Regions from separate parts of the Kocuria sp. ICS0012 genome, predicted to be linked through region 1. Evidence: predicted binding sites of a transcription regulator. Region 1 holds the regulator's gene; the other holds the start of a gene.

Region 1 (4,419 bases):
CTCGTGGGCGAACTCGAGCCCTACCGCGTGGCGGAGCCCGGGAGCCCGGCCGCCGCGCCCACCGCGGAGGATCCCGCCGGAGCATGAGCGCATCGTTCGTCGACGAAGCGGGGCACGACCTCTCGGACGTCCGCCCCGAAACGCTGCCCGGCGCGGTGGACACGCTCGAGCTCCTCGACTCCGCCGTGACCGCGCTGGGCGGGCAGCGCCGGGAGGGACAGCGGTTCATGGCGGCCAAGGTCGCCGAGGCCCTCGAGACCGGCCGGCATCTGTTGGTCCAGGCAGGGACCGGTACGGGTAAGTCGCTCGCATACCTCGTCCCGGCCCTGCGTCACGCCCGCACCGCGGACAAGCCCGTGGTCGTGGCCACGGCCACGCTGGCCCTGCAGTCCCAGATCACGGGCCGGGACGTCCCCCGCTTGCTCGACGCGCTCGAGGACGAACTGGACGACCGCCCCGTCGTCGCGCTGCTCAAGGGCCGCTCCAACTACGCGTGCCTGCACAAGGTCGAGGGCGGCTACCCGGACGACGACGGCGCCCTGTTCGACGTCCCCGGTTCGGGACCCGCCGCAGGGGGCGCGGATCGCCCCCTCGGTGGCTTGGCCCAGCAGGTGCTGCGGTTGCGGGAATGGGTCGAGACCACCGAGACCGGGGACCGGGACGACGTCCAGCCGGGTGTCACGGACGCCGCGTGGCGGCAGGTCTCCGTGACCGCTAAGGAGTGCCTGGGGCGCAAGTGCCCCCTCGTGGAGGAGTGCTTCGCCGAGCGCGCCCGGGCCGAGGCCGGCGAGGCGGACGTGGTGATCACCAACCACGCGCTGCTCGCGATCAACGCGTTCGAGGGGCTCGCGGTCCTGCCCGAGCACGACGTCGTGATCGTTGACGAGGCCCATGAGCTGCGGGACCGGGTCACGGGTGCCGTGACCGCGTCGCTGTCCGCCGCCGCGATACGAGCGGCGGCCACGGCCGTGCGCAAGCACACCGCGGCGTCGAGCGATGCACTCGAGAAGGCCGCGCAGGCCTTCGATCTCGCCTTCGACCCCGACCCGTCCGGACTCTTGCCACGAGGCTTCACTGAGGAGCAGGTCTACGCGGTCGGTGGCGTTCAGGATGCCGCGCGCACGGGGCTCAGTGACACCAAGGGCGATTCCAAGGGCGAGGACGCGGCACGTCACGCGGCCCGCTCACGATTGTCCGAGCTGCTGGACACCGCCGAGCGCATGCTGTCGGCGGACACCGCCCATGACGTCCTGTGGATCTCCCGCGTGGGTCGCTGGTCGCCCACCGAGGGATACGTGGGAGCGTCCGAAGGCGAACCGGCGACCCTGAACATCGCGCCGCTCAGCGTCGCGGGGCCCCTGCGGGAGGGGTTGTTCGACGGGCGCACGGTCGTGCTGACCTCGGCGACCCTGGCCGTGGGGTCATCGTTCTCGTCCACGGCCGGGGCTCTCGGCCTGCAGGGCCCGGGGTCCCCCGCGTGGCGGGGCGTGGACGTGGGCAGCCCCTTCGACTACCGCCGCCAGGGCATCCTCTACGTGGCCAAGCACCTCGCGAAACCCGGCCGTGGCGTCTCGGAGGAGCAACTCGAGGAACTGCTCGGGCTGCTCGAGGCCTCGGGCGGCGGCGCGCTCGGTCTGTTCTCGTCCCGCCGGGCCGCGGAGGACGCGGCGGAGGCGTTGCGCGATCGTACAGAGCTGCCCATCCTGTGCCAGGGGGACGCCTCCCTGCCGTCCCTGGTCAAGGAGTTCACCGACGATCCCTCAGCGAGCCTGTTCGGAACCATGAGCCTGTGGCAGGGAGTGGACGTGCCGGGACAGTCATGCCGACTGGTCGTGATCGACCGGATCCCGTTCCCGCGCCCGGACGATCCCCTGGGCACCGCCCGTACACGCGCGGCCGAACGGGCAGGCGGCAACGGGTTCATGTCGGTCTCGGCCACCCACGCCGCGGTGCGCCTGGCGCAGGGCGCCGGCCGACTGATCCGTGCGAGCGGGGACAAGGGCGTCGTCGCCGTGCTGGACTCGCGGCTCGCCACGGCGCGCTACGGGTCCTTCCTGGCCCAGTCCCTCCCGCCGCTGTGGCCCACCACGGACCGCTCGACCGTTCTCGGGGCGTTAGAGCGATTGGCGCGCTCCTGAGCGTTCGACGTCGCTGTGCTCACATCCGTGGTGCCGTCTAGGGAGACGCGCGTTGAGTGCCTCCGTGCTCCCCGCCGGATCATGCGCGGGTCGGCGCACGGTGTTACGGCGCGCGCCGCAGCCCTGTGAGCGCGGGTCCGTGGTCCGGAGCGCGAGCACGGGCGGTTCCGAGGCGGTGCACGCCGCCGGGTCCCGCGTGACGCGACGCGCGGGACCCGGAACCGTTCGGAGGGCGAGCTACAGGGAGCGGAAGACCGAGACGACCTTTCCCATCACGGTCGCGTGATCACCCAGGATGGGTTCGTAGCGGGTGTTCTGGGGCAGCAGCCACGTGTGGCCGTCGCGCTGGCGGAAGGTCTTGATGGTCGCTTCGTCGTCCAGCAGGGCAGCCACGACGTCCCCGTTCTGCGCGGAGTTCTGTTGGCGCACCACGACCCAGTCGCCGTCGCAGATGGCTGCGTCGATCATGGAGTCCCCGGAGACCTTGAGCATGAACAACTGGCCGTGACCCACGAACTGCCGTGGCAGGGAGTAGACCTCCTCGACCGATTGTTCGGCGGTGATGGGGCCACCGGCGGCGATGCGCCCCACGAGCGGTACGGGGACCATGGCGTCGTCGTCATCCGCGGCGGGCAGGTCGCCCATGGTGTGCACCGCGGGGGACGCGGCGCCCGATGCGCGGGTCGCCAAGGATTCCACGGAACCCGCGGGCTCGTCGGCCGGCCCCAGGTGGCGGTCGAGTTCCTCCGCGCTCAACGGGCGCAGGACCTCCATGGCGCGGGGTCGGCGCGGATCCCGGCGCAGGTAGCCCCACTTCTCGAGCTGGCCGAGCTGATGGGTCACGCTGGACAGGGACGCCAGACCCACGGTGTCACCGATCTCACGCATGGACGGCGGGTAGCCGCGCGTGGTGATGCAGCGCTGCACGGCACCGAGGATTCGTGCTTGTCGAGGGGTGAGCGTGCGCGGGCGTCGGTCGGACGCCTGCTGATTCGGGGAAGAAGTGCTCACGTGCGGGGTCCTTTCACCGTCCACGCTGTGCACACCCTGCGGTGGGCTGCGGAGGCCGCTTATGCGTGTCGGAGACGTGGGGTCAACTAACTCCTGTGTGACCTCGAGCTTAACCCGCGCGCGTCCCCGGGTTCAAATATGTGTTCGAAAAGGTCCTCGACAGCATTCGTACACCCGTGCTAGAACTGTGGGTAGAGATTCGAAAATGTGTTCTAAATACGCTCCGCGTTCGAACACCGCCACCTTCGGGTGGATCCGGTCAGATCACCAGGAGGTAGCCATGACCGCTCTCACCTTGTCGCGATCCGTTCGTTCCGCCACGGCTGCGTCCTCCGCCGCCGTGCGCGCTCGTACGTCGGCCCGCGCCGCGTCCGTCCAGGCCGCCCCGCGCGCCGCTCGCTCGCCGCTGCAGCTCACCCGCCGCGGCCGGTTCTTCCTGATCGGGCTGCCCTTCGTCACGGGAGCGGCGGCCCTGTTGGTGGTCGCCGCTGTCTTCCTGCTGCCGCCCACGGTCAAGGCATCCACGGAACCGGCGGGGGCGCCCGTGACCCACGGTGTCACGGTGCAGGCGAACCAGACCCTGTGGGAGATCGCCGCCGTCGCGGACCCGCAGCGGGACACCCGCGAGGTCATGAACGACATCGCCGAGCTCAACGGTCTGACGTCCTCCACCCTGCACACGGGTCAGGTCCTGGAGGTCCCGTCCCGCTGACGGTGACCCGTCGGTGACGTGATCCGTCGGTGCCAAGTGAGCGACTCCTGGTGCGCCGACAAGCTCCGGGCGGTGTCACGACTGGTCCGGGAATCGACACACCGTGAGACGTCGTGTGACCGGATATGCGCCGAGTCCATAGACTGGTCTGGTGAATTCTCGTGATGATTCCCTCGAAGCCCTTCCGCTGCGCGACGACCTGCGGGGCCTGTCTCCCTACGGTGCTCCCCAGCTGGAAGTCCGTGTCGCACTGAACACCAACGAGAACACCCATCCGGTTCCCGAGCCCGTGGTTCGGGCCATCACGCGGCGCGTTACCGATGCCGCGGCGTCCCTGAACCGCTACCCGGACCGGGACTTCACCAATCTGCGGACCACCCTAGCGTCCTATCTAGGTCACGAGCTGACCGAGGACAATCTGTGGGCCGCCAACGGGTCCAACGAGATCCTGCAGCAGATCCTGCAGGCCTTCGGTGGGCCGGAGCGCTCCGTGTTGAGCTTCGTCCCCACGTACTCGATGTACCCGTTGCTCGCCCTCGGGACCGGAACGCGGTTCAT
Region 2 (4,419 bases), on a different contig from region 1:
GCCCGTTCCCGGGGGTGGAGCGGAGGCATCCGTGGAGCATGAACAGGGCAGTGGTGTCGGCTGTCCCGATGGATGTCGTCATGGGGCCAATCTAACCGCTGTGTGGCGTGGAACACAGGGGTGCGGGCGGACAATGCCGGCGCTCCCGAAAGGGGCACGGACACCATGCCCCGGAACTGCTCCAGGGCATCATCTCCGGGCGCTTCGTCCGGGTGTGCAACGTCCAGACGGTGCCCGAGCGGCGTCGTAGTGTGAGCTCATGCGCCAGCGGACGACGACGGACACGGCAGCGCGCCCCGGCGCTGGCAGGGCGCTTTTCGCGGCGATAGCGGGAACGGTTATCGAGTGGTATGACTACGCGTTGTACGGCACCGCGGCCGGGCTCACCATCGGCCGCTGTTCTTCGCGGGATGGACTCCGGGGCGTCGCCCAGGGCGGCGGGCCCGCGGTATTTCCCCGGTCACGGCGCAGAGAATCACCGACCGGGAGGGCCGATAATCGCCTCACGCGTGTTCTGTCATCGCAGCGTGAGGGTTTCCACCGGCTGGCCTGTGACCGCGGCAATCAAGTCGAAGTCCTTGTCCATGGCCAGCACCGTCAGCCCAGCCTTCTCTGCACATGCTGCGATCAGCAGATCCGGAATGGACGGCGCACGATGCTGACCTCTATCGGCGAGCAACATCTGCACCTGGAAGGCACGGTCCTCCATCGCGGGCGTCAGATGTTCGATGGGCATCAGCGACAGCGGCGGCAGCCCGAACGCCTGACGCCCGCCTTCGCCGGAACGGGATGAGAATCCCAGTTCAAGTCGCGTGACCGTCGAGAGTCGAACCAGTCCTCGTTCGATGCGGGCATTCCAGTCCTCGAGGTGCGCGGCCTTCCCTGCCTGCATTCGTGCATACGCAGACTTGTCGATTAACCAGCCGGTCAGTGCCACGCGGCAGCCATGATGTCGTCATCCATGAGGTCGCCGAACGCGCGGGAGGAGCGCTCCCAGTCCTCAGTGGTCACCGTGGCCTTGTCGCCCGTCATGGCTGCCGCTGTCTCAAACTTCCGGCGCAGGAACTCGTTGCGGGATAGCCCCAGCGCGGATGCCTCCGCATCGATGCTTTCAACCGCCCTGTCACTGAGTCCCCGGATGAGGACATTCTTCATCGTCAGCACCTCCTCGAAGAATGCTATCGCGATATCGTTTAACGGAAAAGATCTCACCCACGCCCGTGTGCGGGCATCTCTCCGGCGACCGACACCGCCGTGGCGTCGGTCGCTTATGCGTGTCGGACGATCTTGGCACCGTCTCAGTAGTCGAATAAATTTTCGAATAATCAGGGAGGGTGAGCCACCATGACGGTGCTGGAGATGACGGAGACCGGGCAATACGAGGACCCGTGGGACACGGTTCCGGTGATCGGCGCGGGCATGCCGGTAGAGCGTCCCACGGGGCTGGTGGGCGGCTCCACGGACCCCGCCCTCGATGATCTCGCGGTGGTGTGTGACATCACCGGGACGCCGTGTGTGGTGACGTACCGCGGTGAGGAGCATCGCGTCCTGCAGCCCGCCGTTCGCTGGTACGAACGCCGGAATTGGTGGGACGTGGAGGTCCGCGTGCCGCGTGAGAGCCGCACGAGCGCGGTGGATCAGGAGCGGTGGCGGGTGCAGGTCGTCCGGCCCGGGGTGGTTATCGCACGCACCTTCGAACTGGTCCGGAACCAGTTCACCGATCAGTGGCGGGTGCTCCGTGTCAGCGCCGCATGAGACCGCCCGTGGTCGCTGTGCGGAGTCCTTCCGTGTCACTTCATGTCGCCCGCGGAGCCGTCCGCGATTGACAGAAGTTCGAATAAAGTTTCGAATATGGGCATGTGGTTCCCCCATCTTCACGTGGCCTCGGCCTTCAGCTCGCACTACGGTGTGGCGCGTCCGGAAGAACTCGCCCGGGCGGCCGCGTCCCAGGGAGCACAGGTCCTCGCGTGCACGGACCGGGACGGCCTCTACGGGGCCGTCAAACACGTGCTGGCATGCCGCGCGCACGGTCTCGCTCCCGTCCTGGGTGTGGACATCGCCCTGCTGCGGACCCCGCGCGCCGGCGCGGGAGGCGCGCAGGGCCGGGTGGCCGGGCAGAATCGGGCGGCCGGACAGCGACGTCGTCCGGCGGCACCCGTGGTGATCGGCCGGGTGGTGGTCCTGGCCACGGGACGCAACGGGGGAGCCGGGTACGCGGCCCTGTGCCGGGTGGTCTCCGCCGCCCACCGGGCTCATGACCGGCACGCGGCCCACCCCATCGGACTCAGCGCGGAGCAGTTGGCGCGGCACGTGCATCGTGCGGCGCGCCACGGTGATCCCGGGCTCGTGGTGCTGCTCGGCCCGGACTCGGACGTGGGTCGGCTACTCGTGGGACGGCACTACCACGCGGCGCGCACCGCGCTGAACCGATGGCGTCACGCGCTGCCCGCGGGGACCCTCGTGGTGGAGACGGTGACCCACCTGGCGCCCCAGGGTGCGCCCCTGAGCATGGGGCACGCGGTGCGGATGTTCCAGATCGGGCGGCAGGCGCAGCTGCCCGTGGTGCTCAGCAACGCCGTGCGCTACGCCCACCCGGGGCAGGCCGTGACCGCGGACGTCCTGGACGCCGCCCGGACCTTGATGTCCCTCGACGAACTGGCCGGGGCGGATCGCGGTGTGCTGCAACCCAACGGGCAGGGCTGGCTCAAGGACGGTGACGAGATGAGTCTGCTGGCCCGGGAGATCGCCCTCGCCGCGGACCACGGTCAGGCGGGACACGGCGCGCTGCTCGCGGACACCCACCACCTGGCCCAGCGCTGCCGTCTGGATCCGGAGGGGGATCTCGGGGTGGACCGTCCGGTGATCCCGGAGGCCTCGGTGATCGGGGTGAGCGGTGACCCGGACCGGGAACTGGCCCAGCGTTGCTACGCGGGACTCGCCCGGTTGCATGCCGGCGAGGACTGGGACCGCACCGTGCCCGGACTCAACCGGGAGTCCCTGCGCGGACGGTTGGAACGGGAACTCGCGGTGATCGCCCAGCTCGGCTTCGCCGGGTACTTCCTGACCGTGGGGGAGGTCTCGGAACTGATGAGCGGCATGGGTGTGCGTCACGCCGCCCGCGGTTCCGGGGTCTCGTCCCTGGTGGTCCACCTGTTGGGGATCTCACCGGCGGATCCGCTCGAGTACGACCTCGTCTTCGAGCGCTTCCTCTCCCCGCTGCGCCCCAGCCTGCCGGACATCGACATCGACATGGAGAGCGCGCAACGCCACGCCGTCTACCACCGGATCTTCGAACGCTTCGGCCCCCGCCGCGTCACGCTCATGAGCATGCAGAACGCCTACCGCTCCCGCGGAGCCGTGCGGGACGCCGGACTAGCACTGGGGCTCGAGGCCCAGGAGGTGGACCACGTGGCCACCCAGTTGTGGCGCGTGCCCGGGGGCACCCTGCGGGAGGAGATCGCACGCCGGCCCGAACTCGCCCCGCTCGCGGAGCGGCTGCGCAACAACCGGCAGTTGGACCTGCTCGTGGATCTCACCGAACGCCTCGACCGACTACCCCGGCACATCTCCATGCATCCGTGCGGGGTAATCCTCTCCGACACCACCCTGTTGCAGCGCACCCCCGTGCAGGCCAGCGGGATCGGGCTGCCCATGTCCCAGTACGACAAGCACGACATGGACCCCATGGGGCTGATCAAACTCGACATCCTGGGCGTGCGCATGCAGTCCGCCCTGGCCCACGCCGTGGAGGAGATCACCCGGTTGCGACCCCACGAACCCCCGCCCAGCCTCGACACCATGCCCCGGGACGACCCCGACACCTTCCGGCTGATCAGCTCCACCCACACCCTGGGGTGCTTCCAGATCGAGTCCCCCGGGCAGCGGGAACTGATCGGGACCATGGGACCGGAGGAGTTCAACGACCTCGTCGTGGACATCTCCCTGTTCCGCCCCGGGCCCATGCAGGCCGCCATGGTCCGGCCCTACCTCAACGCCCGCCACGGCTGGTCCACGCCCACCTACCCCCACCCGGACCTCCAGGAGATCCTCGCCGAGACCCGCGGGGTGGCCGTCTACCACGAACAGATCATGCGCATCATGGACCGGATGACCGGGTGTGGTCTGGCCCGCGCGGACATCTGGCGGCGACTGCTCGGCTCTGCCTCGGAGGAGCCCGTGGAAACCGCTTTCCGCGACGGCGCCCGCGCTCGCGGCTACGCCCCGGACGTGATCGACACGGTGTGGGGGATCCTGCACGCGTTCGGCAGTTTCGGTTTCTGCAAGGCCCACGCGGTGGCCTTCGCGGTGCCCACCTATCAGTCGGCGTGGTTGAAGACCCATCACCCGGAGGCGTTCATGGCCGGGGTGTGGGAACATGACCCCGGGATGTACCCCGCCCGCCTGCTCGTGGGGGAGGCC

The links. The regulator LexA, encoded in region 1, represses DNA repair genes until DNA is damaged. The targets are predictions, from matches to a motif close to TCGAACANNTGTTCGA.
Region 2: a site for LexA is predicted at 1,834-1,849, ahead of A5728_RS09505 (DNA polymerase III subunit alpha). Genes of this name have one in related genera too.

The regions. Positions count from the first base shown of each region.
Region 1 covers NZ_LZMM01000033.1:50,580-54,998, reverse strand. Annotated here, with positions in the region: gene hflX (GTPase HflX) at 1-87, shown strand, start outside; gene A5728_RS04755 (ATP-dependent DNA helicase) at 84-2,138, shown strand; gene lexA (transcriptional repressor LexA) at 2,376-3,149, opposite strand; gene A5728_RS04745 (LysM peptidoglycan-binding domain-containing protein) at 3,430-3,861, shown strand; gene A5728_RS04740 (histidinol-phosphate transaminase) at 4,013-4,419, shown strand, end outside.
Region 2 covers NZ_LZMM01000058.1:14,804-19,222, forward strand. Annotated here, with positions in the region: gene A5728_RS09485 (putative quinol monooxygenase) at 1-82, opposite strand, end outside; gene A5728_RS09490 (PIN domain nuclease) at 518-937, opposite strand; gene A5728_RS09495 (hypothetical protein) at 928-1,155, opposite strand; gene A5728_RS09500 (hypothetical protein) at 1,345-1,755, shown strand; gene A5728_RS09505 (DNA polymerase III subunit alpha) at 1,858-4,419, shown strand, end outside.